DNA from 3 places in the Hahella chejuensis KCTC 2396 genome. Region 2 is predicted to be linked to each of the others. Evidence: predicted binding sites of a transcription regulator. Region 2 holds the regulator's gene; each other region holds the start of a gene.
The links. The regulator FNR, encoded in region 2, switches genes on or off when oxygen is low (the NO sensors DNR and NnrR bind a similar motif). The targets are predictions, from matches to a motif close to TTGATNTANATCAA.
Positions count from the first base shown of each region.

Region 1: the regulator FNR is predicted to act here: its motif matches at 4,464-4,477, upstream of HCH_RS19710 (CbbQ/NirQ/NorQ/GpvN family protein).
Region 3: the regulator FNR is predicted to act here: its motif matches at 2,993-3,006, upstream of HCH_RS16100 (OmpW/AlkL family protein).

Region 1 covers NC_007645.1:4,543,340-4,553,699, forward strand. The annotation lists gene HCH_RS19690 (nitric oxide reductase activation protein NorD) at 1-1,215, opposite strand, end outside; gene HCH_RS19695 (cbb3-type cytochrome c oxidase subunit I) at 1,226-2,611, opposite strand; gene HCH_RS19700 (c-type cytochrome) at 2,636-3,076, opposite strand; gene HCH_RS19705 (hypothetical protein) at 3,173-3,526, opposite strand; gene HCH_RS19710 (CbbQ/NirQ/NorQ/GpvN family protein) at 3,555-4,349, opposite strand; gene HCH_RS19715 (c-type cytochrome) at 4,551-4,859, shown strand; gene HCH_RS19720 (nitrite reductase) at 4,984-6,768, shown strand; gene HCH_RS19725 (c-type cytochrome) at 6,835-7,194, shown strand; gene HCH_RS19730 (cytochrome D1 domain-containing protein) at 7,191-8,438, shown strand; gene HCH_RS19735 (Lrp/AsnC family transcriptional regulator) at 8,435-8,941, shown strand; gene HCH_RS19740 (siroheme decarboxylase subunit beta) at 8,969-9,520, shown strand; gene HCH_RS19745 (AsnC family transcriptional regulator) at 9,502-10,011, shown strand; gene HCH_RS19750 (siroheme decarboxylase subunit beta) at 9,986-10,360, shown strand, end outside.
Region 2 covers NC_007645.1:1,735,707-1,746,066, reverse strand. The annotation lists gene HCH_RS07780 (lysophospholipid acyltransferase family protein) at 1-482, opposite strand, end outside; gene HCH_RS07775 (coproporphyrinogen III oxidase) at 792-1,808, shown strand; gene fnr (fumarate/nitrate reduction transcriptional regulator Fnr) at 1,953-2,732, shown strand; gene HCH_RS07765 (SDR family oxidoreductase) at 2,729-3,634, opposite strand; gene alr (alanine racemase) at 3,837-4,961, opposite strand; gene dnaB (replicative DNA helicase) at 4,961-6,388, opposite strand; gene rplI (50S ribosomal protein L9) at 6,529-6,975, opposite strand; gene rpsR (30S ribosomal protein S18) at 7,098-7,328, opposite strand; gene rpsF (30S ribosomal protein S6) at 7,346-7,774, opposite strand; gene rlmB (23S rRNA (guanosine(2251)-2'-O)-methyltransferase RlmB) at 7,901-8,644, opposite strand; gene rnr (ribonuclease R) at 8,723-10,360, opposite strand, start outside.
Region 3 covers NC_007645.1:3,728,804-3,739,163, forward strand. The annotation lists partial or broken gene HCH_RS32440 (PAS domain S-box protein) at 1-192, shown strand, start outside; gene HCH_RS34790 (hypothetical protein) at 242-1,069, opposite strand; gene HCH_RS16095 (substrate-binding periplasmic protein) at 1,136-1,894, opposite strand; gene HCH_RS16100 (OmpW/AlkL family protein) at 2,187-2,858, opposite strand; gene HCH_RS16105 (OmpA family protein) at 3,154-4,605, opposite strand; gene HCH_RS16110 (hypothetical protein) at 4,777-5,034, opposite strand; gene HCH_RS16115 (VOC family protein) at 5,154-5,540, opposite strand; gene HCH_RS16120 (zinc-binding metallopeptidase family protein) at 5,668-6,744, opposite strand; gene HCH_RS16125 (transcriptional regulator KorA) at 6,999-7,328, opposite strand; gene HCH_RS16130 (hypothetical protein) at 7,540-7,953, shown strand; gene HCH_RS16135 (AMP-binding protein) at 8,246-9,904, shown strand; gene HCH_RS16140 (cytochrome P450) at 9,901-10,360, shown strand, end outside.

The sequences.
Region 1 (10,360 bases), 2.8 Mb from region 2:
TCTGTCGGCGCAGAACTCGTTCCAGCGCTCCATCTCGATTTCCTCTCCCTCCGCCTGATTACGACGCCAAAAGCGCATGGGACGCATCTGTTCAAATCTGGCGCGAACCGCTTTCACCGCCCGGCGTAGTTGCGGGGGCGGCGCGCAGGGCGGAGCACGATGGTCCAGCAATGGTTGCAGCAGACAATGATCCGGGAGCAGTCGGCGGCAACGATAATCCCACTCAGGTAGATACAGACCTGGACCTAGCGGCGTGTCATCCTCACTGGCGGACGGCAAATCCAGGTTCAGCTTGATGCGCTGTCCGCCGCCGAACTCCTGAGTGGACAGGCTCAGGTGGTCCAAATCTTCAGCGATGCGCGCCGCGTCTTCATCCGGGCTATCGTCCGCAGTACGGTCCAACTTCAGATATTCAGACCAACTGAACAGATTCTCCAGACGAAACACCAGCAATCCTTTGTCGCCATCGTGATCCTCCACGTACTCTCCCTGCGCTTTTTTACCGGCATCCGTTTCCGCTGCGGCAGGCGGCTTATCCTCTGGCGGCGTCTCATGCGCGGGCGCTTCCCGCCGCACTGGGCCAGTCCCCTCGCCTTGCGCTGGATACAGCCAAAATGGCGGCGGCTGCAGCCCGTCCATATCCGACGCTTGCATCGCTGCGAACTCCAGATGTTGCAAGGCGTTGCGCAGGCGCGTCTCTCTATCCTGAAGCTCGGAAGGCAAGCGCTGTAATGGAATACGTAACGGCAGATAGGCCTTGATTAAGGCGTCATAACGGGATCGCATCGCCGGGTAGGCGGCGCATAGCGCAACGTACCGATGACAGGCGGCCTGCGCCCAGTCGAGTCCGCCTGCGACAGAAGGCGACAGCGCCGCTGTCGCCGCCAGCATCCTGTATACCTCCCGATTCAGCTCCGGCGCTGGAAACAAGGCGACCTCCCCGGGCAACGCCAACACCTCCTCATTGAGATAAGGCAACGCCAGACGCCGATGACTGCCCGCCACACGCTGCCACAATGTGCGAGGCAGCGTAACGGGACGCTCCGCTGCGGTATCGATGCGCACAGCGCGTTCGCCGCCGAGGGCGCGGTACAGGACGCCGACTTCCTTGCGCATCTGCGTCAAGGTTACCGCCGCCTCGGCGTAACGGTCGTCCGCATACCGGGTTACCGCCCGATGCCAGAGACCGCCGACCCACTCTTCCACTTCAAACATGACGACTGGCTCAGGCGGACTGAGCTTGCGGGCCTTTGACAAAGAAACTGACGAAGTAACAGATCAACCCCACCAGAAACACCACTCCCGCACCTTCCCGCAGCCAGTAGAAAACAGCGATTTTTTCCTGGGTCACCATAAACGGCAAGGCCCCCGCCGCTTCTGGAAGGCGCTGCAGCCACACCTGTAGAATGCCGGCGCCGGTCAAAAACAGGGTGATGAACACCATGGCCACGGTCATCAGCCAGAAGCCCCACATTTCCACCACCTGGGAGCGATTGCTGTTGCCCTCGGTGCGTCCGCCCAATATCGGCATTGCGTAGGATATGATGGTCAGCACGATCATCGCGTAGGCCCCATAAAACGCCATATGACCATGGGCGGCGGTGATCTGAGAGCCATGGGTGTAATAGTTGACCGGCGCCAATGTATGCAAAAAGCCCCAGACGCCTGCTCCCAGAAACGCCATCACCGCCGTGCCCATGGCCCAGAGCGTGGCGGCCTTGTTAGGATGAACCCGACGCCGACGGTTGACCATGTTGAAGGCGAAAATGGTCATGGCGAAGAACGGCAAGGGCTCCAGCGCGGAGAACACGCCGCCCAGCCAGTGCCAATAAGGCTCAGGACCAATCCAGTAATAATGGTGCCCCGTGCCGATAATACCGGTGATCAGCGCCATGCCGATGATGACATACAGCCATTTCTCGATTACCTCGCGATCCACGCCGGTCACCCTGATCAGCACGAAAGCGAGAATCGAGCCCATGATCAGCTCCCAGACGCCTTCCACCCACAGGTGCACCACCCACCACCAGAAATACTTATCCAAAGCCAGATTGCTGGGGTTGTAGAAGGAGAACAGAAACATCACCGCCAACCCGACCAGACCCGTCATCAATACCACATTGATCACCGTTTTGCGGCCCTTGAGGAGGGTCATGCCCACGTTGTAAAGAAAGCCCAGACACACTATCACAATGCCGACTTTGGTCAGCGTGGGTTGCTCCAGGAACTCCCGCCCCATGGTCGGGAAGAACTTATTGCCGGTAATCTCCGCCAGTGTTGCGTATGGGACCATGAGATAGCCCAGAATCGTCAACACCCCGGCTGAGGCGAAGACCCAGAAGAGAATCAACGCCAGTTTGGGACTGTGCAGTTCCGTTTCGCACTCCTCCGGGACCAGAAAATAAGTCGCTCCCATAAAGCCGAACAACAGCCATACAATGAGCAGGTTGGTGTGCACCATACGGGCGACATTGAAGGGAATCTCCGGAAACAGAAAGTCTCCGATCACATATTGCAGGCCCAGAATCAGTCCAAACAGGATCTGGCCGGCGAACAGAATCAGAGCGAAAACAAAATAGGGTTTGGCTACCGCCTGTGACTGGTATTTCATGCCTTTTTCTCCATGCTGTCCCACTTAACCTTCGATATTGGGCGGCCAGTTGTTGTCGTCGATTTTAGAGGTCCATTTCAGGAACTCCGCCAGATCCTCCACTTGCTGCTCGCTCAGATTGAACTGCGGCATTTTACGTCGCCCGGGAACATCCAGCGGCTGCGCCGCCATCCAGGCCTTCAGAAACGCGGTGAAGGCCTGTTCGCCGCCGCGCCGGTCGAACACATTGGCCAGCTCCGGAGCAAAATAGGCGCCCTCTCCCATTAGCGTGTGACACCCGATGCAGTTGTTCTCCTCCCAAATTTCCTTACCTCTGGCCACCGCCTCCGTCAGCTGATCCCGATGATCGCGCTGCGGCAGAGCCTGGGTGGTCTGATAGGTCAATGCGAGAAACAGCAGAATAAAAAACAGACTGCCGCCGTAATAAATATTACGGGCGGCGTTCTTACTGAATTTTTCCGGCATGGCTTGCTCCCTGACGAAGTTGATGATGAGGTTGAAGCCCGGTGCGCCCGGACTTCGGAGTAAAAACAGCAGCGTTATGGCGGACCGGAGGGCGTTTCATTTCCGGCCCCAGATAGACAGCGGACGACCGGCGTTTTCGCGAGTCAGCGCATAGACGCCCCAAACCACACAGGCGCCGTGCGCCGCCAGCCAGTAAACCAGGACCAACGTGACCGTCATCGGCTCCCTGTCGCTCAACCACAATACGAACAACGGAATGACCACCAGCAAGGCGCCATTGATAAGCGCGCCTGTCAGCGCGATAGCCTGAGCCGACTGCAACGCCGCAGGCGCGCGCCGTCGGCGGCTGCGCCAGTACCACCCAAGCAGGATCAAGAACGCCGCCCCGGGCAGCGCCAGCAGATTTACCAGATACAAGATATGCGGCCATAGATAAGCTCGCTGCGCCATGGGATCACTCATCCTGAATCGCAGCCGGTCAATCTCTGCCGAAGTGAATATCGATCACTTGCGTCAAGGCGCGAAGCGTCTCTTCATCGTCGGTCAACGGCTCCACCAGACAGGCCTGACACGCGCGCATCGGATCAACGCCGCTCGCCATCAGGCGCGCCGTGTAAATCAGCAAACGGGTGGACGCCGCCTCTTCCAGATCATGTTGCTCCAGACGCCGCAAGGCCACCCCCACATCCACGATACGGCGCGCCAACTGGGGGCTGACGCCGCCCTCTTTTTCCACGATCCGGGTTTCCAGTTGCGGAACGGGATAGCTCAGACTGACGCCGACAAAGCGCTGTCGGGTGCTGGGTTTCATCCCTTTAAGCGCGTTCTGATAGCCTGGGTTGTAGGACACCACCAACATGAACCCGTCCGCCGCCTCTAATTGCTCGCCAGTACGATCAATGGGCAAGATGCGGCGGTCGTCGGCCAGGGGATGCAATACCACCGTCGTGTCCTTGCGCGCCTCCACCACTTCGTCCAGGTAGCACAAGCCGCCTTCCCGCACCGCCCGGGTCAGGGGGCCGTCCTGCCAGAACGCGCCGTCGCCGCCGATCAAATGACGTCCCACCAGGTCCGAAGCGGTCAGGTCGTCGTGACAGGCGACGGTGAATAAAGGTCGCTCCAGGCGATGGGCCATATGTTGCACAAAACGGGTTTTGCCGCAGCCGGTGGGGCCTTTTATCAACACCGGCAGGCCGTGGCTGTAGGCTTTTTCAAACAGTTCAATTTCACCGCCTTGAGGAAGGTAGAAAGGGGCGTCCTGAGGTGTGTTCATAGGCTGGCGATCCTGTGCTTGGTCCATGTCCAATCTCTGTTTTTTACCCTACCCGAAACCGGTTTTCGCTCATGTACCCACGATGGGGTATTTGGCCTTGGCGCTCGCAAAACATTGATCCTCATCAACTTTACCCACCCTCCGCTGACCTACTCTCGTTGTGCTCAAGGACATTCACCCAGCAGCAAAAAGGGGACAGCCATGGGAATATCCAAACCTGCAGCCTTAGTGTGTTTAGTCGCCGCCGTACTCTCAGGAAACGCCCTCGCAGGCGACCCGGCGGTCGGTAAGTCGAAGGCCGCAACCTGCGCCGGTTGCCACGGCGGTGAAGGAGTCAGCGGCAACGGACTATGGCCGAATCTGGCCGGACAGAAAGAGGGATACCTGATCAAGCAACTAAAGGATTTCCGCGACGGCAAGCGCAACGATCCGATGATGTCCAGCATGGCCAAGCCACTGTCGGACGACGACATCGCCAACCTCGCCGCCTTTTACAGTCAACTCAAATAGGAGTCATACGCGCCTGAATCGTCGTTAAAAAAGCGCCGTAGTCTCGCAAGGCGCGTCCGGGATCGGACGGTTTTGCGACAGTAAAGAATCGAAATAGCAAGACTCTGATGAGAAGGACAGCGCCATGCAATCAGCCAGTGCTACACAAACAGATCGCGCTCAACAACGCCGCAGGCAATCGCCAATCGGGCCGTTCCGCCTGCCCTACCCGACACTCACCCTCGCCCTCGTCGCCGCGCTATCGAATCCGGCCTTGGCGGAGACCAAAAGCGACCTCGTCAATTCTCCCCCCGGCAAATATGAAAGCGCGCCCACAGCGATGACGGGCGAAGGTCTGCGCATCGTACGCTCTCCCGGAGCGCCAGACCTGACGGAAGAAGAATTTCAGAAGGCCACGCGCATTTATTTCGAACGTTGCGCCGGCTGCCATGGCGTGCTGCGCAAAGGCGCCACCGGCAAACCGCTGACGCCGGATATTACTCAGGCCAAAGGGTCGGATTATCTGGAGGCGTTCATCAACTACGGCTCCCCCGCCGGCATGCCCAACTGGGGAACCTCTGGCGACTTCACCGCCGATGAGGTCAAACTCATGGCGAAATTCCTGCAGCATGAACCGCCGCAGCCGCCTGAGTGGGGAATGGCGGAGATGAAAAACAGCTGGAAAGTCCTGGTCAAACCGGAAGATCGTCCCAGCAAACAACTCAATAAGCTCAATCTGAAAAACCTGTTCTCCGTCACCTTGCGGGACGCCGGTCAAATTGCGTTGATTGACGGCGACAGTAAAAAAATCGTAACGATTATTAAAACCGGCTACGCCGTGCATATCTCTCGTTTATCCTCCTCCGGTCGCTATCTGTTCGTCATCGGCCGTGACGCCAAGGTCAACATGATCGATCTATGGATGGAAACTCCCGATACGGTGGCGGAAATCAAAGTCGGCCTGGAAGCCCGCTCTGTAGAGACCTCAAAATACAAAGGCTTCGAGGACACCTACGCTATCGCCGGCGCTTACTGGCCGCCGCAATACGTCATCATGGACGGCGAGACCATGGAGCCGCTGAAAATCGTCTCCACCCGCGGCATGACCGTGGACACCCAGGAGTATCACCCCGAGCCGAGAGTCGCCGCCATCGTGGCGTCGCATGAAAAGCCCGAGTTCATCGTCAACGTCAAGGAAACCGGCAAAATCCTGCTGGTGAATTATGAAGACATCAACGCTCTGAAAGTCACCACTATCGACGCCGCGCGCTTCCTGCACGACGGCGGCTGGGACAACACTCATCGTTACTTCCTCACCGCCGCCAACCAGTCCAACAAGGTGGCGGTCATCGACTCCAAGGACGGCGCGCTGGAGGCGTTGATCGATGTCGGCGCAATCCCTCATCCCGGTCGCGGCGCCAACTTTACGGACGCGAAATACGGACCGGTCTGGGCCACCAGCCACTTGGGCGACGGCAGCATCGCCGTGATCGGCACTGACCCGGACAAGCATGGCGACTACGCCTGGAAACAGGTGCGCTCGCTGAACGCCCAGGGGGGCGGATCACTGTTCATCAAAACCCATCCTAAATCCAGACACCTGTATGTGGACACGCCGCTGAATCCGGACGTCAACATCAGCCAGTCGGTGGCGGTATTCGACCTCAACGACATCGAGGCCAAGTACAAGGTGCTGCCTATCGCGCAATGGGCGGAACTGGGCGACGGCCCCAAACGCGTGGTGCAGCCCGAGTTCAATGAAGCCGGCGATGAAGTCTGGTTCTCTGTGTGGAACGGCAAGGAGCAGGAGTCCGCAATCGTCGTGGTGGACGACAAAACGTTGGCGCTGAAAACCGTCATCAAGGACTCCCGTCTGGTGACGCCGACAGGCAAGTTCAACGTGTACAACACCCAACACGATATTTACTGATCCGTCATCTGGAGCGCGCTCGCGGCGAGACAATCTCGCCCGAGCGGCGTCGGAATGTATCTACTCATGAGAAAACCGATAACCGCCATTGCAAACGTCTTGGCGCTGCTCGTCGCCAGCGTGATGACATTCGCCCGCGCCGCGGACAACCAGAGCGCAACGCAACTAAGCAATCTGGTACGGCAGGATTGCGGCTCCTGCCATGGCCTTACCTTGAAAGGAGGTCTGGGACCTTCCTTGCGCCCTGAACGCATGCAGGCCTTAGGGGTGGACGCCATTCGCCTCATCATCGCCGACGGCAAACCGGAAACCGCCATGCCGCCCTGGCGCGATCTGCTGACGGAACAGGATATTCGCCGCATCGCTCAAGACCTGATGAGCGGCGCTTACATCGGCGAGCACAGTAGCACTGAGGAAAGCCCATGAAAGAAAAGATCCCGCCCCTGCAGTTATGCAAATGCCTTGCTCTGCTGCTGATTATCCTGGGACTCAGCGCCTGCGCCCACTTCAACGCTCACGATAATGATGACAGGTATCAAGGCGGCACCGGGGACCTTGGACTGATTATCGAACGAACCGAAGGCAGCGTCCTGCTGGTCAACACCAGTCAGCGCCAGGTGATCAAACGCATCCAGGGTCTTGGCGATCTGTCCCACGCCTCCATTGTCTACTCCCGCGATCAGCGATATGGTTATGTGTTCGGTCGCGACGGCGGCCTCAGCAAAGTGGATCTGTTGCGCGGAGAAGTAGTCAAACGCGTCATTCAGGCCGGCAACAGCATCGGCGGCGCCATCAGTCAGGACGGAGCCTATGTGGCGGTGTCCAACTATGACCCTGGCGGGGTGAATATATTCGATAGTGAAGACCTGGATTTAGTGGCGAGCATTCCCGCCACACGAGTCACCCAAGAGCGCGCGGAGAAGGGATCTAAAACTGTTGGTCTGGTGGACGCGCCCAATAACCGATTTGTCGTCAGTCTGTTCGACAGCGATGAAATCTGGATATTGGATATGGCGGACAATGACCCTGCGTCCGGTTTACAGCCGAAGATCACCAGGTTCACACAGATCGGCCGCCAGCCTTACGACGCGCTGATTACCCCCGAAGGCCGCTATTATCTCGCCGGGCTATTTGGCGACAACGGCATGGCCAAACTCGATTTATGGCGGCCGCAGGCGGGAGTGCAACGCATCATGCCCGCCTACGGTCCAGGAGAGCAGCGCTTGCCGGTCTATAAAATGCCTCATCTGGAAGGCTGGACCCAGGCCGGCCGTTATCTGTTCGCGCCTGGCGTGGGTCACCACGAAGTCATCGTGATCGATGCCTATGACTGGCGCATCGTGCGCCGCATTCCCACATACAGCCAACCGGTGTTCGTGATGGCGCAGCCGGACGCGCGCAGAGTCTGGGTCAACTTCGCCCATCCGGATAACGACCGGGTGCAGGTCATCGATGTGGAAAGCCTGCAGGTCGTCAACACCATTGAAGCCGGCAAAGCCGTGCTGCATATGGCCTTCACGCCGAAAGGCGACCAACTCTGGATTTCTCTGCGCGACGACAATCGGGTGGATATTTACGATCCGTACAGCATGCAGCGGAGCGGCAGCCTGCCCGCCACACACCCCAGCGGCATATTTTTCACCGACAGAGCTAACAGGATCGGCTTATGAGCGCCCTCACCTATCCAGCTTCCACACTTGCGACATCAACAAGCGTTATTGAACTCAGCGCGTTGGAGAAAGCCATTCTGAGCAACTATCAGAAAGGCTTCCCGTTGACGCCACGGCCCTTCTTTACGCTGGCGAGCCAGCTTGGCTGCACGGAAGACGAGGTGCTGTCCTGCCTGCAGCGCTTACAGCAAAACGGCGTCATCTCCCGCATCGGTCCGGTGTTTAACCACCGGCGCGCTGGCGCCAGCACCCTGGCGGCCCTGCGCGCGCCTTCAGAGCAGCTGCAGGACATCGCTGAGCTGATCAGCGCCTATGACGAGGTGAATCATAACTATCTGCGTGAGCACGACCTGAATCTCTGGTTCGTCGTCACCGCGCCGGATGCAGATCATCTGGACGCGGTGATACGCAACATGGAGACAGCGACGGGATTGAAGGTCTGGCGATTTCCCATGGTCAGGCCCTACCACATCGACCTGGGCTTTCGTCCGGATTTCGATTAACGCGGACCGAACACAGGAGCGCGCGCGATGTATGCCGAACCAAGCCATTCCCTTGAACGCGAGTGGGCGCTGGAGAGACTGAGAACGGCGTTGCAGGAGGGCCTGCCGCTATCGCCCCGTCCCTATTTGATCCTCGCGGAGCAAAGCGGACTCAGTGAACAGGAGGTGATTGACGCGCTGCGCACCTGGGAACAATCGCACCTCACCCGTCGTTTCGGCATTGTCATTAATCACCACAAAATAGGCTACACCAGTAACGCCATGGTGGTGTGGCGGGTGGCGGAGGAAGAGGTGAACCGTCTCGGCGCCGAAATCAGTCGTACGGGCCTGGTGTCGCTCTGCTATCAGCGCAAGCCTCACGGACCGGAGTGGCCCTATAACCTGTATTGCATGCTGCACGGGAAATCCCGTGAAGAAGTGCTGCGAAGACTGCAGCGCCTGAAGGCCCAGTGCGGTCTGCAGGAAACGCCCTGCGCCGTGCTGTTCAGCCTGCGTCAATACAAACAATGCGGCGGTCGCTACGTCCATAAAAGTCCACACGTCAGGGCGAAGGAGGTTCTATGTCCCCCCGGTCAATAACTCCCCGCAACGCACAGTACGCTGAGCGCGACGCCAGCGACTATCAACTGGACGCGGTGGATCGTCGTCTCATCAACAGGCTGCAAAGCGGCTTTCCCATCTGCGACGAGCCTTACGCCGCTGTGGCCAGTGAATTGGATATGGGCGAAACGGAATTACTGGAGCGACTGCAACGTTTACTGCAAACCGGCTATCTGACTCGATTCGGGCCGTTTTACCACGCCGAGCGCCTGGGAGGCGGATTGACGCTGGCGGCGATGCAGGTCGCCCCCGAAGACGTCGAACGTGTAACCATGGCGATCAACCGTCACCCTGAGGTCGCCCATAACTACGAACGCGATCACGCGTTAAACCTCTGGTTTGTGGTCGCCACGGAAAAGCCGGAGGACGTCTACGCCGTACTCGCCGCCATCGCATCGGAATCCGGATACCCGGTTTACAACCTGCCGAAACAGAGGGAGTTTTATGTTGGCCTTCACTTCCAAGCCTGAACCTGGCCTGAGCGACGTCCCGGAGGCGCTGGCGCCGCTTGATCGCGAACTTATTCTGCTGACTCAGGAAGGGTTGCCGCTGGTCCCGCGGCCTTTCGACGCCCTGGCGCAGACCCTGGGAGTATCAGCGGACGAGGTCAAAGCCCGCTTTGAACGCATGCTCGCCAATGGCTGCATCCGCCGTATCGGCGCCGCGCCCAACCATTACCGCCTGGGATATCGCGCCAACGCCATGACAGTATGGGACGTGGATGACGCCCGTGTTATGGACCTGGGCGCACGGATCGGCGCGCTGCCCTATGTCAGCCATTGTTATCTGCGTCCGAGAAAGCCGCCGCAATGGCCTTAC
Region 2 (10,360 bases):
CCAGGACGAACGCGCGTTCCTTCAGGGTAAATCACAACCCAATACCCAGAAGTCAGACGCTCCTTTCCCTGCTTTAGCAATTGCTTAAGCGCCGCAGAAGGCTTACTCCGGTCAATGGCGATGGGCTTCAATCTTTTTAGCGCCCAGCCAAAAAACGGAATTTTCATCAACTCCTGTTTCAGTACTGTGCATTGAGGACGGAATATGACGCCTAACAAATAGGTTTCCCAGGCGCTTTGATGATTGCTGACAACCACACAGCTTGTTTTCGGAATGTTCTCCAGCCCCTCAATCTCATAACGTATGCCGCAAACAACGCGCGCCCACCAAAGCGCAAACACATTAAACCGGGATACGATGTAATAGCGCTTTTCAAAATTGACGTAAGGACCCACCAACATACCAACTAATGATGTGATGATGACGCCCCAAGCATACCCAAGGTAAAAAACGAAAGACCGAAATAGCTGAAATGCCTGCACTTTTGCCCGCCTTTTTTCAATGCCCGCAAAGGATATCAACTCCCCGCCCAAAGCTGCAATGAATGTTATCCCTCAATGCCCCAGAAACCCAATGTTTGAGGGCTTTTGCGACTAAAGTCCACCCACACAGGCAGCCACCCGCTCACCCCTTGATCAATATCAAGGCGCCCCGCTGGGAGCTGGATACACTGAGCATGGAGAGAGGGGGACTCACTTGCCAGCAAGTGTGACAGCAGGCGCGCGCGCCAATTCGCCAACAACGACAGTCAAGCGCGCGCAGATGTTTTCTTACCTGGTTGGAGACCCAATATGCCAGTTGGAAAGGTTGTCGAACAAGCGATACAAAATGGGGGTAATGATAGCTGGGTTTATTTGCTCAACTCCCCTCCCAAAGAGTTCTCCAGCGAGAACTGGAGCGCCTTAAACGAGGGAGCCTATGATGCGGACTATCGCAACAGCTCTCTGGCTCGATACTATGAAGGCGGGTTCGCATTGAGCGTTCAAGCGCCCTGCTTCACCACACTCGTAAGCGCGGAAAATTATACCCGCCGACTTCCATCCATGAGCGCAAATCTGCAGAAGTACATCGACTATGTCGTAAAGGAAGTGAGACTACTCAAGCAAAGCCTTCCTGCCGGTTGCCAGGTTAAGTACCTGCATTGGTTCGGCGATCTGGTGCGCCAGCTTACTCCCGCAGCGCAAACGCAGGTCATGTACTATTTAGGGCGGGAGTTCAAGCTGAACTTCGGCGCCGATGCCCGTCATGTCATCGAGTTGGACGCTCGTCCAGACTCAGAGGAAGCGCTAGCCCTGATCAAAGGGTTGGGCTTTAACATCATCTGCATCAATGATCCCGGTGAATATGCGCAGTCCTGTCCTATTGAGGACCTTAAGGATTGGCTACAAACCATTAGGGCATTCGACTTTAAAGCCGTCTATCTGCGTCTGAAAGTGTCACCCATCACATTCTCCGCACTGTCCCAGCATCTTGAGGAAATTCTGACGGAAAGACCGCAGGGCATCCTTCTTTCCAGCCATAAACCAGAGTTCACCAGCACACCTAGCCTGGAAACAGCGCTAAAAGATTTCAAGCGACGCATTAAGTCCGCATCGTTTATTCCGATCACCCAGGACTTTTTCGCGCTACCCTGGACAGGCTTAATAAGCCAAGGCGTCAGTTGTCTGCATGGCGTCGGGTTGGGCGCATTCTCTTACACGCCCCACTACCAGTTGCGCAACGCCACCCAGCTGGATGACTACTACAAAATCCTGGACAACGGAGGACTCCCGGCAAGAGCAATTCGTTACACTCAGACACAGTTGTAACAAAAGGTGAAAGCTATGTAGAAACAACGGCGAGCGTAGGTTTTCCCTGTAAATTTCCTGCTGTGGGGATTTGCTTTTAAATGGCTATTGGCTATCCTAGAAGCCTCTTTAAGCAGTTTCACTCATTCAGCCACGAGGCGACCGATGGAAAGCAAGCATATAGCAACCTCCTCTCCTTTTAGCTTACACAGGGGCTGCCATGAATGTAACTTGAGCAAACTTTGCATTCCAATAGCGGTCGGGGCTGAAGACATTGATCGCCTGGAAGAAATCATTCGCCAGGGCAAAATGCTCAATCGCGGTGAATATATCTTTGAGCAGCATACGCCATTTCGCTCCTGCTTCGCCGTTCGTAGCGGCGCAATCAAAACATTCACCGTATCTGAGGAAGGCGAGGAGCAGGTAACCGGCTTCTACCTGCCAGGTGAGATTATCGGGCTGGACAGCGTTAGCATGGAAAAATACTCCTGCTCCGCCGTCGCTCTCGAACGCACTAGCGTGTGCGAAATTCCTTTGGAAAAATTTGAAGACTTAGCCTCAGACATTCCCAGCCTGCAGCACCACTTTTTCTCGCTGATGAGTAAAGAAATTCAGGAAAGCAGGCAGCTTACTATGCTACTGAGCAAAAACTCTGCGGAAGAGCGCATAGCCTCGCTGCTATTGTCCTTATCAACTCGCTTCAGCCGTCGTCGCCTGTCCGGCACAAACTTCAGGCTCCCCATGCCTCGCAGCGATATAGGCAACTATTTAGGTTTGGCGGTCGAAACTGTGAGTCGGGTTATTACCCGCTTCCAGAACAACGGCATTATTAAGGTCCAAGGAAGGGAAGTTCAGATTTTGCAATTGGAAGAGCTACAGAAAGTTCTCCGCCACGACACTAAGTGTCTGGAACACCAAAAAGAGTCCGCCGTTAACGGCCGTTAACGGCTCTCTTCCAAGCAGTTTTCAGCGGGCTTCACGCCCCCACGTTGCTGGCATTGCTCAATCAGTGCAGGCAGGTAGCGACGCCAGGGAAGCTGTTTGACGCCAAAGGTGTTGCGCAGCTTGATGCAGCCCAACGCCCCATTCGCGGGAAGCGCCACTCCAGGCAAGACATCAGCGCCCTTCTTCTCGATCAGAGCCTGTAGCATTTCCTCCTGGCCAAAGGCCTGCAACACAATCGCCTTCAACAATTCATAGTGGGTGACCGCTTCAGCGCCAGCATAATGGTAAACACCCCATACGGAGATGTTACAGCTTAACTGTTTGATAACAGCGTCCACCACTCTCGCCACATCATCCACCGCAACAGGGGTCAGCTGCATATCGGTACTGGCGTTAAGACGCTTGCCTGACGACAATGCCGAAAGCATGGTCTGCAACCAGCCTTGAGCGCCCGCCTCCAGCAACCAACCAACCCTCAAGATCAGATGCTTGCTATAGTTTTCCTGAAGCCATTGCTCACTCTGCAACTTTGTCCGCCCATACACAGAGAGAGGACGCCCTTTGTTGGCGGAAATATAAGGATTCTTTTTGACGCCGTCGAAAACAAGATGACTGGAAAGATGAACAATCGGCGCCTTCCATAAGTCCGCAACCTCCGCAACCGCCGCACAAGCGGACACGTTAACCTGATACGCCAGGTCCGGGTGCTGCTCCGCTTTGAACAAATCGCTCATCTCCGCAGCATGAACGACAAAGTCCGCTGACGGCATCGACTTCATTCCCCGCACGATCGCATCATTGGTCATCAGAAACTGTTCGTAGGGGACGCCCTCCACCACTATACCGCTCTGCTGCAAACGCTGAGCTATAGCCTTACCTAATGGCGAATCGATTCCCGTCACACAAACAATCACTCATGTACCCCTTAAATGCATCTCGTGGCCTTTGGCAGCCCCCAGAATACGGGGCCGCCTGAAGATATTATGTTTACAATATTGGCTGCTTGACGGGATTTTAGCAAACCCTGCGCATCGGGGTTCCCCCGCCTTACATCCCGTAGGCCGCGCCAAAGCCTCCCTCGAGAGCCCCCGCCAACGCAGCGCCTTAAACTACTTCCGAACGATTAATATATACTCTGGGAACCCGCGAGGTCATACCCGTAAATAAAGTATAGGAGATTGTTGACGCATATCCTGCAACCTCATCCGCGGAAACAGTCCCGCCCCACAACTCCACTTCAGACCCAATGCGAGCCTCTGGAATATGGGAGATATCCACCGTCAACATATCCATGGATACACGCCCAATAATTTTTGTCCGCTTACCGCACACGGCGACAGGAGCCCCATTCTGCATCTGCCTTGGATAACCATCGCCGTATCCCACCGCGACCACTCCCATTCGCGTTGGGGCGTCCGCAGTCCAGGCGGCGCCATAGCCAATAGAGTCTCCAGCTTGCAGCTCCCTGGTAGCAATCAAACGTGACTCAAAGGTCATTACCGGCTTCAAACCAAAATCTGCCCCCGTCTTATCCGCCATGGGGGACGCGCCGTACATTGCAATACCCGGGCGCACCCAATCCAGATGAGTTTCCGGATACTGCAGCAAAGCCGCAGAATTAGCAGAGGAATAACTCCAGCCATTCGCCCCCGCTGCCTGCATACCAGCCTGAAACGCCCGCCACTGCCTCTGCTGCAGAAGACTATCTAACTCATCAGCACATGCAAAGTGGGTCATTAAGCCGATAACTGAAAGCCCAGGAAACTGCTGCAGTTTCTCTGCGACGTGAGCCAATTTATTTAACGGCAATCCCAAGCGGTTCATACCTGTATTTAGCTTAATCCAGGTTTGCATTCGGGTGGAGTCAGGCCCCGCCTTACGCAACGGCGCCACCTCGGACAGCATATCCAGCTGCTCCATGTCATGCACAACCCACTCTATGTCACACCAGCGAGTGGAGTCAGCCAACTCTTCCGAGCTGTAGAACCCTTCAAGCACCAGAAGCGGCGTCGTAACGCCCGCTTCGCGCAGGCTCACCGCCTCATCGTAACAAGCCACCGCCAACTTGGGGGCTTCCCCTTTCAGCGCACGGGCAATTTCCACTGCGCCATGACCATATGCATCGGCTTTGATTACCGCTGCACACCTGGCGTTATGCGCGATGGAGTTCAACAGGCGAATATTGTGACGCAACGCGTCCAGATCAATAAGAGCGCGGGATGGACGCATTACTCGTAATCCCCGCCATAATCGTGGGCCAAATCTTCAAAGCGGGTGAACCTACCCATGAACGCCAAGCGCACCGTCCCAATAGGGCCGTTACGCTGCTTACCGATAATAATTTCTGCAATACCTTTGTCTGGACTATCCTCGTGATAAACCTCATCCCGATAGATAAACATAATCAAGTCAGCATCCTGCTCAATCGCCCCAGACTCCCGCAAGTCGGAGTTGACCGGGCGCTTATTGGGCCTTTGTTCCAAGCTGCGGTTAAGCTGGGAGAGCGCGACTACAGGACAGTTCAGCTCCTTCGCCAGGGCTTTCAAGCCTCGTGAAATTTCAGAAATCTCAGCCGTACGACCTTCCGTCATCCCCGGCACCCTCATCAGCTGAAGGTAATCCACCATGATCAAGCCAATTTCACCATTGTGATCTCGCGCCACTCTTCTAGCCCTGGAGCGCATTTCAGTTGGACTTAACGCTGCCGTATCATCGATATATAAAGGCTTGTCTTTCAACATATTGACGGCTGATGTGAGACGGGGCCAATCATCCTCATCCAGTTTTCCGCTTCTCACTTTAGTCTGATCAATGCGCCCCAAGGAAGACAGCATACGCATTACGATGGAGTCGGAAGGCATCTCCATACTGAAAACCAAGACAGGCTTCCCTCCCAGTATCAGTGCGTTCTCCACCAGGTTCATAGCGAATGTGGTCTTACCCATTGAGGGACGACCGGCAACGATAATCAGGTCTGAAGCCTGCATCCCCGAGGTGCGATCATCCAGGTCGCGAAACCCTGTAGTAACACCCGTGATAGCGCCATCCGAGTGAAACAGCTCATCAATTTTTTTCAGGGTCTTCGTTAGAATCGGATTCACCGATTCCGGTCCGCCCTGATTTGGCCGCGACTCCGCTATCTGAAAGACCCGTCGCTCCGCATCGTCCAACACCTCTGTACTGGTGCGCCCTTCCGTCTGATACGCCTCGTCGGCGATTTCATTAGCGACGGTGATTAACTGGCGCAACACAGAACGTTCGCGAATAATTTCCGCATAGGCGCGAATATTGGCGGCGCTAGGAGTATTCTTGGCCAGCTCACTCAGGTAGGCCAATCCACCAGCAGAGTTTAACTCGTTGCGATTATCCAGCTCTTCTGAGACGGTGATGGCGTCCAAAGGACTGCCGAGATTCGCCAATCGTGAAATTGAGCCAAATATCAGGCGATGGTCCAGACGATAAAAGTCTTTCGCTGTAATGATATCTGAAATCTTGTCCCAACTGGCGTTATCCAGCATCAGACCACCCAGAACAGACTGTTCCGCCTCAATTGAATGGGGCGGCGCTTTGACCGCCGAGGAGCTGACCAGCGCAGCGCCGCCAGGGCCCTGCCCTTCCGACTTGGTCGAATCTTTACGTATTACTGACTCATTCATAGTGACTTGCAGAGCTTTAAAGGGTAGCGCTTATTATCGCTAATTTGCAGGCATCGACAACACGACCGTGGTGAAGTCTTGAGAGCATAAAAAAAGGCAGTGCGCATGGAGCGGACTGCCTTTTCTTGCATGACCAGAGATTACTCGCCGACTACGATTACCTTAACGGTAGCAGTAACGTCAGTGTGCATCTGCACGTCTACTTCGTACTCGCCTGTGTTGCGCAGAGCGCCTTCAGGCAAGCGAACTTCGCTTTTCTCAACCTCAACGCCCAAAGCAGTGACTGCGTCAGCAATGTCTTTAGTACCAACAGAGCCGAACAACTTACCTTCGTCGCCAGATTTGGCAACGATGGTTACTTCTTTACCGTTGATAGCTTCTGCACGAGCTTGAGCTGCGGACAGCTTCTCGGCAGCGGATTTTTCAAGCTCTGCGCGACGAGCTTCGAACTGCTCTACATTTGCTTTAGTTGCAGGAACAGCTTTGCCATAAGGCACCAGAAAGTTACGGCCATAACCAGCGCGAACCTTAACTTTATCGCCAAGGTTTCCGAGGTTGGCTACTTTTTCGAGAAGAATAACTTCCATCTTGTTTACCTCAAATCTTATAACAATCGGAAGCTTCAGAGCTTCCGATTGGCAAACCTTTAAGAACCTGATTTTCTATACCATTTCGCTGATGACAAAATGGCGAGAGACTTTTCAGGCGCTTAGTCGTCGTGGCGATCAGTGTAAGGCAGCAGAGCCAGGTAACGCGCACGCTTGATAGCAGTAGCGAGCTGACGCTGATAACGCGCCTTGGTGCCGGTGATGCGGCTGGGCACGATTTTGCCAGTTTCAGTGATGTAGCCTTTCAGTACTTCTACATCTTTGTAATCGATCTCTTTTACGCCTTCGGCAGTAAAACGGCAGAACTTTCTTCTGCGAAAGAAACGAGCCATGGTTAGCCTCCTATAACTTATTCGTCGTTGCTGTCTTCGTCGTCAGTATCGTCGTCAGAGTCGTCAACGTCGTCAGCAACGACGCGGGCGGGACGATCTTCGCCACGAGGAGCGCGCTGTTCGCGGGACTCAGCTGCTTTGATGGGCGACACTTCGGTCACAGCATCCTTACGACGAATAACCAGGTCACGGAGGATGGCGTCGTTAAAACGGAAGTTGTGCATCAGTTCGTCGATGACTTCTTGAGAACACTCAATATTCATCAACACATAGTGCGCTTTGTGAATTTTGTTGATGGGATAAGCCATGTGACGGCGACCCCAGTCTTCCAGACGGTGAACTTTACCGCCGCCAGCGTTTACGCTGGAGGTGTAACGCTCAACCATTGCAGGCACCTGCTCGCTTTGATCAGGATGAACCATGATCACGATTTCGTAGTGACGCATTGTAGCTCCCTTCGGTTTAACAGCCTTACGTTGCGTTTTCGTAAAGCAAGGAGTTGATGGTGGTTTTAAGAGGGCAGCATTCTATGCCTGTTCAGCAAGACTTGCAAGCCCGCGCACGAACAAAAACTAACCAGCCTGACGCTGTCGCACCGCCTCGAAAAGACATACGCCAGTTGCGACAGACACATTCAGACTGCTGACTTCACCCAGCATGGGAATATTGACAAGACTGTCGCAGTTTTCGCGGGTAAGGCGGCGCATCCCTTTATCCTCCGCCCCCATAACAATGGCCACGGAGCCCTTAAGATCCGCCTGATACAAACTTTGCTCCGCTTCTCCCGCCGCACCGACCAGCCAAACGCCATAGGTTTGAATATGCTTCAATGTACGCGCCAGATTCGTGACACGAATCAGCGGCGTCACTTCTGCTGCGCCACAGGCCACTTTTCTGGCGGCCGCATTCAACGGAGCGGACTTATCTTTGGGCACAATAACGGCGTGCACGCCCGCCGCATTGGCTGAGCGCAAACAGGCTCCGAGGTTATGGGGATCAGTGACGCCATCCAGGACAAGCAGCAACGCGGGCTCTTCCAGTTTTTCAAGCAACTCTTCCAAATCGGTCTCATTGCTCATTCGATCCGCTTTCAAGTAAGCCACAACCCCCTGATGTGCGCCATCGGCCGCTTTATCCAACGCCGACTTACCCACCTGAGAAAAGGGCACCCGGCGCTCTTGAGCCAGCTGCGCTATCTCCTGCAGGCGGTGATCATGGCGCTGCTCCGACAGCAGTAAACGGTCAATTTTACCCGGATGCTTCTGCAGCAATGCTCTTACCGCATGCATCCCAAACACAATGTTTGATTCAGACACAGTTAAACTCGTTCCGTACGTTAAAAAACCGGCATTCTACCGGTTTAATGTTTGCTTTACGCCAGCTTTTTCATACTGCTAGGAGCGTTTGCGGCGTCCTTTTTTTTGCGGCTTACGCAAAGGACCACTCGCCTCCGAACGCTTACCTCCCTTGGCGCCTTTTGCAGGCTGTCCGCCACCTGCTTTCTTTTCCCTTTTCCACTCTTCATTCCATTGCGCCAGAATTTCCTTACGCTTGTTCTTTTTACCCGGCGCTGAGCGTCTGGGCTCGCCAATCATTTCCAAGTCGATCTTACGATCTTCAAGCCCGACTCGAACCACTTGCACCCTCACCTCATCGCCCAGGCGATGCGTAACGCCCGTGCGCTCGCCGACGAGACGATGCTTCACCGCGTCGAACTGATAATAATCACTCTTCAGCGAGGACACATGGACAAGCCCTTCGACATACAGATCTTTAAGCTCGACAAAGAGCCCGAATGCAGTGACGGCGGCGACAATGCCGTCAAATTTCTCGCCAACGTGTTGAGTCAGGTACTCGCATTTGAGCCAACTCATAACATCGCGGGTGGCCTCATCCGCGCGGCGCTCGGTCATTGAGCACTGCTCCCCAAGAACCAGCAGCGCCTGCATGTCGTAGTTATAACGCGCGTTTTTAGGTAAAGCTGGCGCGCCCGCCACCCTTTGCACATTCTTGCAGGGCCGTTCACTTCGTATCAGATCTCTGATCGCTCTGTGCACCAACAGGTCCGGATAGCGGCGAATCGGCGAGGTAAAATGTGTATACGCTTCATACCCCAGTCCAAAGTGCCCCTTGTTCTCAGGCTGATATACCGCCTGGCTCAACGAACGCAACATCACAGTCTGCAACGTAGCGCTATCTGGGCGCCCCCGGATAGTCTCCGTCAGCGCCTGATAATCAGAGGGCTTCGGATTGGAGCCGCCCCCCAGACTTAAACTTAACTCGCCAAGAAACGCGCGCAGATTTTCCAACCGCTCCATCGTAGGCCCTTCATGCACACGAAACAGCGAGGGTATTTCATACTTCTCCAGCAGCTTCGCCGTCGCGACATTAGCGCACAGCATGCACTCTTCAATTAGCTTGTGGGCGTCATTGCGCACTACCGGTACAATTTTGTCGATCTTGCGGTCCGAATCGAAAAGAATACGGGTTTCAACAGTTTCGAAGTCTATAGCGCCACGCTCTTCCCGAGCCTGCCTCAAAGCCAAATACAAATTATGCAGCTCTCGAATATGCGGAGCCAAGTCCGCATATCTTTCTGCAAAGGCTCTTCCTTCTGCGGAATCCGGGTCATCAATATACGCGCCCACCTTGGTATAGGTCAGTCGCGCCTTGGAAAACATCAGTCCTTCATAAAACTTATAGCCGCTCAGCTTGCCCTTCTGACTAATGGTCATTTCACAGACCATACACAGGCGTTCTACATCAGGATTGAGCGAGCACAGTCCATTGGAGAGCACCTCGGGCAGCATGGGAACCACCCGATTAGGGAAGTAAACTGAGTTCCCGCGCTGAAAGGCCTCTTTGTCCAGCGCCGTCTGCGGCTTCACATAATGAGAAACATCGGCAATCGCCACATACAAACGCCAACCGCCCGACTTCTTCGCTTCACAATAGACCGCGTCATCAAAATCCCGTGCGTCCTCGCCATCGATTGTCACCAACGGCAGATGTCGAATATCGACTCGGTGCGC
Region 3 (10,360 bases), 2.0 Mb from region 2:
GAGATCGCCGATATTCAGCAGGCGGACGCCTTGGAGCAGGCGCGCCGAATGCTGAAGGAACAGAAATATGATCTGGTGATACTGGATCTGGAGTTGCTGGACGGCCCTGGCGACGAGTTGGTGGATGAGCTCAAACCAGAAGAAATTCCCGTGATAATTTTTTCGTCTTACCCTGCCTCCCCGCAACTGTGCGCCAAAGTTCAGGCTACGCTGGTCAAAACCATGGCGGATAACGCCAAACTCAGAATGACAGTGCGTAATCTGCTGAGCGCGCGGGGGCGGGCCAGACCGCCGGACCTGGCAGCCACTTCCGCGCCTGAAACTGATCCAGTCCGTAACGCTGCAGCAGGTGACGCCAGTCAGGATGCTCATTAAGCGCATCCCACTGGGAGTCCATATAATCTCTCACGCCTTTGAGGCCTTTCGTCACCAACATCTTGCGCTCATACTTTTGATGCGGTTTTTCGGAAACATAAAGTTGCGCCCCCACCCGCTCGTTCGCCATTAAATAGAACAGCTCCTCACGGGGAATCATGGTCACATCAATACGGCGCAAGAGCAGTTTGCCAAAGTTACTGGAGAAGGAAGAGGCGTCTTCGCGCCTGATGAGCCCCTCCGCCACCAACTCGTCGATGCCGACATAGCGATGTCCCAGCACGCCGCCAAAACTTTTCCCTATCAAGGATTCCGGCCCGGTGTATTCCACTGGCTGCGTCTTAAGAGAGACAATCTCGTTGCGCCCCGGCGCCACACCCCGCGTCCAGTCGTAGCGCGTCTCATCCATATCGCCGAACCAGGAGGGGTTCACCCAGACCACCACCGCCTGATCGCCCCGCTCCAGATAACTGTCTATGCGTTTTCTGGGCAGGCTCTGAGGCTCAAAGCGCCATTTTCCGCCGCTGCGTTTGGTGAGTTCCGCGCACATAATGGTGGTCAGATCATAACCGTCGCCGTGCAGGTCATAAGGCGGCGAGGTGTAATAGGTCCACACCGGCGCGACCGTTTCCCCGCGGCTATCAGCTCCAAGCAACAGCCAGATCATCAACGCCAGCCCAAAACGACTTCGCATCGGCTATTCATCCTCCCCGGAATATCCGTCCTTGATAAGGTTATGTTGTCGAAGTGGTGATCAGGGTTATGGCTGCAAGCCATATTTTTCCAATAACGCGCGCCATTCCGCGTCCTCATTCAACGCGGGAAGCTGGGCGTTAATAAAGTCCCGCACCGCCGCCAGCTTTTGCGTCGCCAGAATTTTACGTTCGTATTGCTGATGGGGTTTTGAGGAAATAAACACTCTTTCGCCAAGATTGCCTTGCGAGACCATATGAAACAGTTCCCCGCGAGGTATCAGCATGGCGTCAAGCCGGTTGCTCAGCAGTTTATCAAGGTTCTTGGAAAACGACGTAGTGTCCTCCCGCTTGATGCGTCCGGCCTGCACGAGATCGTCGATGCCGACATAATGATGTCCCGCCACGCCGCCGAAGCGTTTGCCCGCCAGAGACTCCGGGCCGGTGTATTCCACTGGGTTATCCCGTTGGGACACAATTTCATTGGCCCCCCAGATAACGCGGTTGCTCCAGGCGTACTTGGTTTCTTCCTTGTCTTGAAACCACAGGGGATTCGCCCACAACACCAGCCCTTGCTCGGCGCCGCTTTCCAAGTAGTGATTAATGCGTTTACGAGGAAGATATTGGGGTTTGAAAATCCATTCACCGCCGCTCTTCGCCGTCAGCACCCGGCACAAGGTAGAGGTGAGGTCATCCCCTTTGGGGTCAATCGCAAACGGCGGCGAGTCATAATAGGTCCACACCTGAACCGTGGATGCAGCCTGAGCCAAAGCGCCGAATACAATGCAAAACAGCCCAAAGACAGCGGAAATCAAAGAACGTTGCATGCCATCCCCCCATGTCTGTTAAACCCAGTCAACGAATGGTGAAGCTCGAGCAATAAGTATAGATCAGGGAAAAGAAGTGAATTGGCGGCTATCAGGCTCTATCTGCTTCTACCCGTCTCAGCTAAGCGGCAGGCAAGGATGCAAAAAAAAACCGCATGGGCGAAAGCAGAGCCGCATGCGGGGATGAAGCGAGGTGAAGCTGACCTGCTCTCATCCCTGAGGGCGGGCCGCAAAATTCATTGGCGGTTGGCTCCGCCGGCTGATCCAGGGAGCCGCTTACAAGACGCTGGAATTAGAATTTGTAGCCAACGCCGACCATGTACACCAGCGGATCGATATCCACGTCGGTTTTGATCTGCGCGCCGGAATCCAGGTCGATGGTGGCGGTGGTGTCGATGCCGATTTTCCAGACCGCGGCGTTAACCACCAGGTTATCCGTCAATTGATAGTCAACGCCCAACTGGAACGCCGCGCCGAAGGAGTTGTCCAGCTTGATCTTGCCGTCGCCCATGGCGCCTTTGAAATCCGACGTCAGCTCTTCGTCGAAGAACAGGGTGTAGTTCACGCCCACGCCCACATAAGGCTGGAAGGCGGCGCCGGCTTCCATCGGGTAGTACTGTACGCTGACGGTGGGAGGAAGGTGCGTGACCTCCGCGGTTTTCAGGTCATCGCCCAGACCATGGGCGGTTACTTCATGAGAAAACGGCGTCGCCGCCAGCACTTCCAGACCGATATGCTCACGCAACATGTAGGTGAAGGTCAGACCCAGCTGTGTATCGTTATCCACTGATACGCTGGTGCCGTCTACGGAAGTCCCATTCACGCGCAGGGTTGAGCTGTCATCCTGGGGGTCCACCATCGCAGCGCCGACGCGCAGCACCATATCTCCCGGCTGGTGCGCCATCGCGGAGCCCGCGCAGACCAGCAGTCCCAGAGCCAACATAGATTTACTTAGCTTATGCATAACATACCCCTACTCTTCACATTCAACTGCAAAATTAAGAATTGATGACGGGGCGGGAGTCTATGCCTTTGCCGGCGAAGAATTATGATTTGGATCAAGTGATTAGGGGTGGCGGGGCGCAGCCCGGGTCAGCTTTGACCCAGATCAACGGACGCATTCTTTCCATCCATCGCCCGGCAGATATCCCGTTATCCTGCGAGAGCGTCCCGCCAGAGCGAGGTTGAATCAATGTTCGACGATATTGGCCATGCCGACGAGGCGCGCGGACTTCACGCGCCTCTCCCTCACAGAGGGGTTAATAGATCTTATCAACGCCGCCTTCGTTGACAATTAACACTTCAACCCGACGGTTATCGGCGCGGCCTTCCATTGTGTCATTGGTGGACACAGGACGCTGCTCGCCGTAGCCCATCGCGGTAATTTTATCAGAAGGTATGCGGCCGATTTCGTTCAGCATTTTGGCCACTTCCTCCGCCCGTTGTTGCGACAACCCCTGGTTCAGCTCGGTGGAGCCGCGATTATCGGTATGACCGGACACCACCACTTGCGCGTTGGGGAACTCTTTCACCGCTTCGATGATTTTATTCACCAGGGCGAAGTTTTCTCCCTGAATTTCGCTTTTGCCGGAGGGGAAGTTAAAGCCGTGGGCGCGAATCAGCACGTTGTCTTTCTGTCTGTATACATCCGCTTCTTTGTCCGTGAACAGAGATTGCACCACGGCGAATTTCGCAGTGATGGCCTGCTTGCGCTGATCTTCCCGCTGCTGCTGCGCCATCAGTTCGTCTTTTTCCGACGCCACTCTCATCTCACGGGTCTTGGCGTTTTCCAGCGCCAGCAACGCGGAGTCACGATCCACCATCAGCCCTTGAATATTCGCATTGACTTGACGCACTACTTCCTTGTTGGGCTGATCGAAAGGCAATTGTTGGTTAATCGGGCCAACGGCTGTCGCCAGTTGTTGCTGATACCACAGCACTTTGTCTTCTTCGTCGAAGTCGGATTCATCGAAGTATTTGACGGTGTCGGCGATGTATTCCGCCCGCATGACGTTCCACAGGGATTTCTGCGCATGGCTCTGCGCCCGCTCTGTATCAGTCCTGTCCGCATCCAGGGTTTTCAGAGCCAGCTGATATTCTTCTTGCGCCATTTCCATGGTTTTTGGCGCAAGATCGTCGATGTCGCGGCTTCTGGCCGATTCCAGCGCGTCACGGGCGCGGTCCACAATATTGCCCTTGAGCGCGTTCAGCTCCGCTTGCGAGTACAGGCGCGCCACTTCCGCACGACCGGCTTTGGCGTCTTCGATGGCGCCTTTTTCAATCATTCCGGTGAGCTTGACGAGGCTGTCCTCCGCTTTCATGAACTCGCCGGGGATGACTTTGTCCGCATTGGCTGACAAAGCTTTTTGACGGGCGTTGAGAACATCTTCGAGGTTATAGGCGGCGACATCCGCATTGGTGCGGGCTTCGCTGATAGAGGCCAGTCCCTGTCTGGCGATGCCGGTGGCTTTGGCGTTATCGGCCTGGGCCCACTGCAGCGCATCCTGGTAGGACTTTCTGGCCTGGCTGTAGCGTTGCGGCGACAATACGTTGAGATTCTGTGATTTCCCCTGCTCGACCTGATCCCTCAGTTCTTCCAGGGCGGGATATTGCTGGTAGGCGGCCTGCTCAGTGAGCGCGGTCTGCGAAGCGCAGCCTGTGAGCGTTACGGCGGTGATTACTGCGGCGAGATAGGCGTCTACTCCTTTCATTCTGAAGTCTCCTTACGATGGTTGGATACTTACATCGTGTTGACTGGCTTTTGACGGCTTGAAACCAGTTATACGGTAAGTAGATGCAACATAGATTTATTTTTTTTCGATTCTCCTGAACATCCTTGGAGGGTCACAGCACAGAGTAGTCAAGAAAGTCAGGAACCGCCATTAATTGCGGCTCCGACGACTTAGCGAGTTGAACTTTGGAAGCGCCTTGCCGCCTCCTTCGCGCATGGCCAGGATGCCGTGCTCCTGGTTCACGGCGCTCACCAGCTGATCGTCGATAACCCGCCCCTGCCCGTCGCACACCACACCATAGAGTTGCTCCACAAACAGGCGCGCAATGTTGGCGTTAAAGCAGGTCTTGCCCACCGCCAGAAACGGTGTGTCGATCGTATTCAAACCCTCTGCAGGCGTTGCGTTCACAAAATTTTCCCGCTGCGGTTACTTATTCATCACTGCGCGTAGTTGACTGGTGCGTCTACTCATCTACGTATCCACTCATCTACGCACCTACTCATCTCTACGTATCTACACATCATCGCCTACTCAACGTCGCCATATGCGCTGGCCAGCACCACCACATAGCCATCCGGGTCGCGCAGCCAGATTTCACGATGCTGCGCGCGAAGGTTCAGTTTTGGCCCTTCAAGGATGTCCGCCTGCAGCTTTCTGGCTCGCGCCACCGCCGCATCAAACTCATCCACCTGAAACCATAACAGCACGCCGTACCCATGTGGCGCGGCGTCCGGGTCGCCCAGGTTAGGATGATCGTGGGCATGCCAGGCGTGCAGCTGCATGAACATGTCATCGCCGCGCATTAACTGTTCATATTCCGGGCCGCCATGCCCGCTCCGGCAATCGAGCAATGTCTGATACCAACGACTGCTGGCGGCGACATCGCGAACGGCGATAAGCGTTTGTGATTTCATCTTTCGCTCCTTGTGCATCCATCATGTTATTAACGTGGCGCGGATAGCAGCACGTCAAGAAAACGATATGAATTATTTATATATCATCCAGTTACATTAATTTATTAAAGTTACACATTAATAAAAATCAAACTGGTAAACGCGCATCGCGCACGGTCAGATGCACAAACTCCAGTTTCTGTAACACTTGCGGCCCCAGCACGAATGGATACGCATGGGCATGGCCCATACTGCGGTTCAGGCTGTTGAGGGCGAAAGTAAGGGGCAGCCAGTGGTCCACCAGCACGGAGAACACCGGCTGATTGCAGGGATCGAAGTCATGGCGCACGTCCAGGTTGGCGTCGTCGCCAGCGCGGGGATGTATCATCAGGCCGAACTGATAGGCCGTCTCCAAAGTGTCGATCATATGCAGATAATGCGCCCAGGTTTCCGCCCAGTCTTCCCAGGGATGGCTGCTGGCGTAGGCGCTGACGAAACGCTGCGTCCAGTCTTCCGGCGGCGCGGACTGATAATGACGCTCCAGAGCGTCGCTGTAATTCAGGGTTTCATCGCCAAATTGGCGGCGAAACGCTGGTAAACGGTCGCTATCCCGTATCAGTTTATCCCAGTAATAATGCCCCGACTCATGGCGAAAGTGGCCCAGGATTGTACGATAGGGCTCCCCCATCTGCTCCCGCATGCTGACCCGCACCGCCGGGTCCGCCTCCGCAATGTTCAGGGTGATGACTCCCTGCGCATGGCCCGTCAACACCCTGCCTCGTTCATTGAAGCTGGGGTCAGGGTCCGCCAGGAAATCAAACGCCAGTCCGGCGTCGTCCTGGCTGCGAGGGGTCAATGGCAGGCCCAGGCGCATCAGCGTAAACACCAGACGGCGTTTTTCCGTTTCCAGCGTGCGCCACAAAGGAAGATTTTCCACAATGCTCAGGTCAGGGATGGTGCGGTTGAGCTGGCAGGCGGCGCATAGCTCGGCGGGCCCGTCGGCGTTCAGCATCCAGTTGCAGGCGGCGTGGACAGCGTAATTGGAGCACTTTCTATACTGCCCATTAGCGTCCCCCACGCGCCGCCAAAGCCTGTCTCCATCAGGCGTAAACGCCGCCATGACCATCTCACCGGGTACGAACCCCAAGGTTGCGCCGCAACGGGTGCAGGCGACGTTTTCAAAATAGACGAGATTACCGCATGCCGGACAGGTGAATAGTTTCATAAACGGCGAGGCTCCCTGCGACCTTCAGTTGATGAGTCAGCGAAGATTCCGGGCACGCCCCAAACCCCGGCGCGCTGGTCCAGTATAACTTTTTAGCTTTGCAGCGCCTGCATAATGGTGGGCCTGAAGATGAATGACAGCGAGATAGACAAGCCGGAACGGCTCAGCCCGCGCCGCAGAGAGCGGCCTCAGGCGAGGCTCATTTCATCATAAATCGGCTGCGTGTCAATAAGAGCTTTGAGCGCCTCAATAGGTCAGCTGGTCGCCGCCTCCAGCGTCTCATCCTCGGTCCCCTGCTCTGAATAAGCCGGGAAACGATCCAGCTCTTCCATCGCCCTCACCTGCGCGACGTTTTCGGGACTCACCAACACCTCCACGCGCACCAGCCCCAACGCTTCCAGGCGCTTGGCGTAGTTGGCCAGCACATTCTTTTCAATCTGGCCGATTCGGGTGTTCGACAACCCTGTGCGTCGCACGATCAGCTTCCTGCGAACGTGTTTAACCAATAAGTCATGCGCGATAATACGATTGGATTCGGCCAGTTCCATGCCGGAGATGGCGATCCGGAATTGTTCTTCTGTCATGGGAGCGATTACCACCTGGATCTAAAAAGAGATGCGTCCTTAAGCTTGATTGATGTCTCGGCGTCGCCGTTGCTATCAAAACGGCAATATACCTTAAGCTTATCAGAGTTATAAATGGGGATTATTGTTGTAGTTTAAAGTATTAAGATAAATCAATTGCGTTACCCGGTAACATATTAGAAAATGACCAAAATTCAAACAGGTTGCCGCGATGCGAAAAAAGTACGACATTCAAGCGCTGGATTATGAGTACGCCAAACGCTGGATCGACAATAAATTCCACGACGCCTCTTTCCCCAGTGAAACCGACGCCGCCCCTGAGCGCCGCAGACGCGCCGGCAGGGAGCTGGCCCGGGCCGCCAGCCATGGCTCCTTGAACGCCTGGTGCGAGAAGTGGATGTCCTCACGGGAATGGAGCGCCATGAAGAACGCCATCCGCGCCGCCCGTCTGCGCCGGGAAAAGCAAAGAGGAACCGCCATCCCCACCCGCGGCGTCGACCTGAACGTCATGGCCCACCAGATCGTCAGCGCCCTGGCCAAGGCTGAAGGCGTGACCATTAGTGAATTGATAGAGAGGAAGTTGAAGAAGGATTATGCAAAGTTGAAGAAATCTCGCAAAGCCTGAAGCTCTCCCTGCAGCTCGCTTTTCAAAACCCGCCGCCTGCATTCCGCCGCCTCTACGCCAACGCCAACCTGAGCAGACTTGACGCATCACCAGATGTGCGGCTATGGGCTACCTCATTTCGCGTTTTATTAAGCGGCGGCTAGCCGCAGCAGACAAATAGAAAGAAGCTATTTGTCTGCCTGATTAAATTACACATTCCAAGTGGAAGAACCCAAGAAGAGAGACTAGGGTTTATTACAGAAATCAAAAGCATGCAGTCAGGTATTACAACGAACATTCACAAGGGAACTTCATGGACGACCAAACGCTTCACCATCATCAAGAAAAGTCCGTTGCAACGTTACTTGTAGAGGCGCTAAAAAGCAGCCCACAACCGTATATTCTGACCTACCTGAACAAAGGCGGCGAGCTTGGGGAGACCCGATATACCCCGAGCCAGTTGTTGGCCGAGAGCGCCCAGTACGCCGAACGCTTGCGCGCAGACATGAACGGCGCCCGCACAGCTTTGCTCTCAATGGAGCCGGGCTGCCATTTTGTCATCGCCCTGCTGGGATGCATATTTTCCGGCATTACGGCCATCCCCGTCCCGGCGCCTCGCTCTCCCAAAGAAATGGTTCGACTACAGGCGATCATGAGTGACAGCCATACGCGCCAAATTATTTGTGACGCGAATACACTGGCGTACTTTCAAAAAGAGACTTCAGACGATGATCGACTTCAGTTAATTCATATTTCAATCGACGCAAACGAAGTCGACAGTCGGGCGGGCGCTTTCATACAGGAACCAACGATCACGCCTTTTATCTCTCCACATGAGCCCGTCATCATTCAGTACACCTCCGGCTCGACCAAAGCGCCAAGAGGCGTCAAAGTCTCGGAGAGAAACATTCTCGCAAACCAGCGCATCTCCGCGGAGAAGTGGCGCTTCGCCCCAGAAAAAAACATGTTGTCCTGGCTGCCTCATTACCATGACATGGGGTTGTTCGGGAGCATTATTTACCCGCTTATGACGGGCATGCAGTGCATATTGATGAGCCCTGTCGACTTTATCAAGCAGCCGCTGCGCTGGTTGTCCGCCGTCAGTAAGCACCGCGCCGCCATCAGCGGAGGCCCCGCTTTCGCTTATCAGTTATGCCTGGATATAGCGCCGGATGACTTTATCAGGGGACTGGATCTCTCCTGCTGGCAGGCGGCGTATTGCGGCGCAGATTATGTGCCGCACCAGCTACTTGAAAATGTCAGGAAAAGATTCAGCGCAGCGGGTTTACACTCTCGCTCCGTCCTGGCTTGTTACGGTCTCGCCGAAAGCACACTGTATGTGGGGGGGGAAAAGATCTGGGAAGACTTGCCGGAGGTGTTCGCCCAGCGCAGTAATCCACTCACTACCTGTGAGGGCTGCTATCTCGGGCGGACATTTGATCACATAAGAATACTGTCGAGCGAGGGCGGGAAAGAGCAACCGCCCGGAGAAACCGGAAAGATCTATATCAGCAGCGATAGCGTTACGGAAGGCTACGTCAACGCGGAATTGCCTGTATTCGAGGAAAACGGAAGAACTTGGCTGGACACAGGGGACATTGGCTTCATCAAGGATAACTTCCTGTTTATCACCGGTCGTGAGAAAGACATGGTGGTGATTCACGGAAAAAACATATTCACCAACGATCTGGCGTTGAACGCAGCGAACACTATCAACACGCTGAACCCCAACGCCTGTGTGCTCTACAAACGGGAGCCGGACCATAGGCTGACGATGTTGATAGAAACCAAGAACAAGACCGCTGAGTTCGATGAAGAGCAAGTCGCCTTGATCAAACGGCAGGTGTTTGATGAGTTCGGCGTCAGTCTCATGGATGTCTCTATTCTTCCAAGAGGCTCAATGCCCCGGACTTCAAGCGGCAAAGTACAAGCCGATCTGGTTCGGCGCAGCTACGCGGAACAAGCAGTATGAGGCCTCCGACCGTCCAGAGTCAGGAGCTGGCCCTTAAGCTCTTAAGCCATAAAAAACTGGCGGCGTTTTCCATTGAAGATTATGTGGAAAAGCTACACCAGGAGAGCGGAGAGGACTTCTCCTACCTTATCCAGGTCACGCGCGCCATGCTGTCCTTCATGGAAGGAGCGTCGCACCTGGCGTTGAAAAAGGTCGCGCTCTCGTCTCTACAGCACGGGCTGATCATCATGGACAAGCTCTGTCTGCACGCTGTTACGCGGGAGCGTCTGCAACAGCTGAAGCTTCAATCGCAGGTAGATCTGGTCAACGATCTGTGCGATCCCCTTTTCACCGACATGATCAGCATCCTGTTTGGGCTTGATATCCCTGATCGAGCGGACTTCCTCGCCCTGATTGATAAAGCCGCCGCCATCACGGAGCCATTATTACCAATAAGACGTTTAAAAGAAGTGCAAA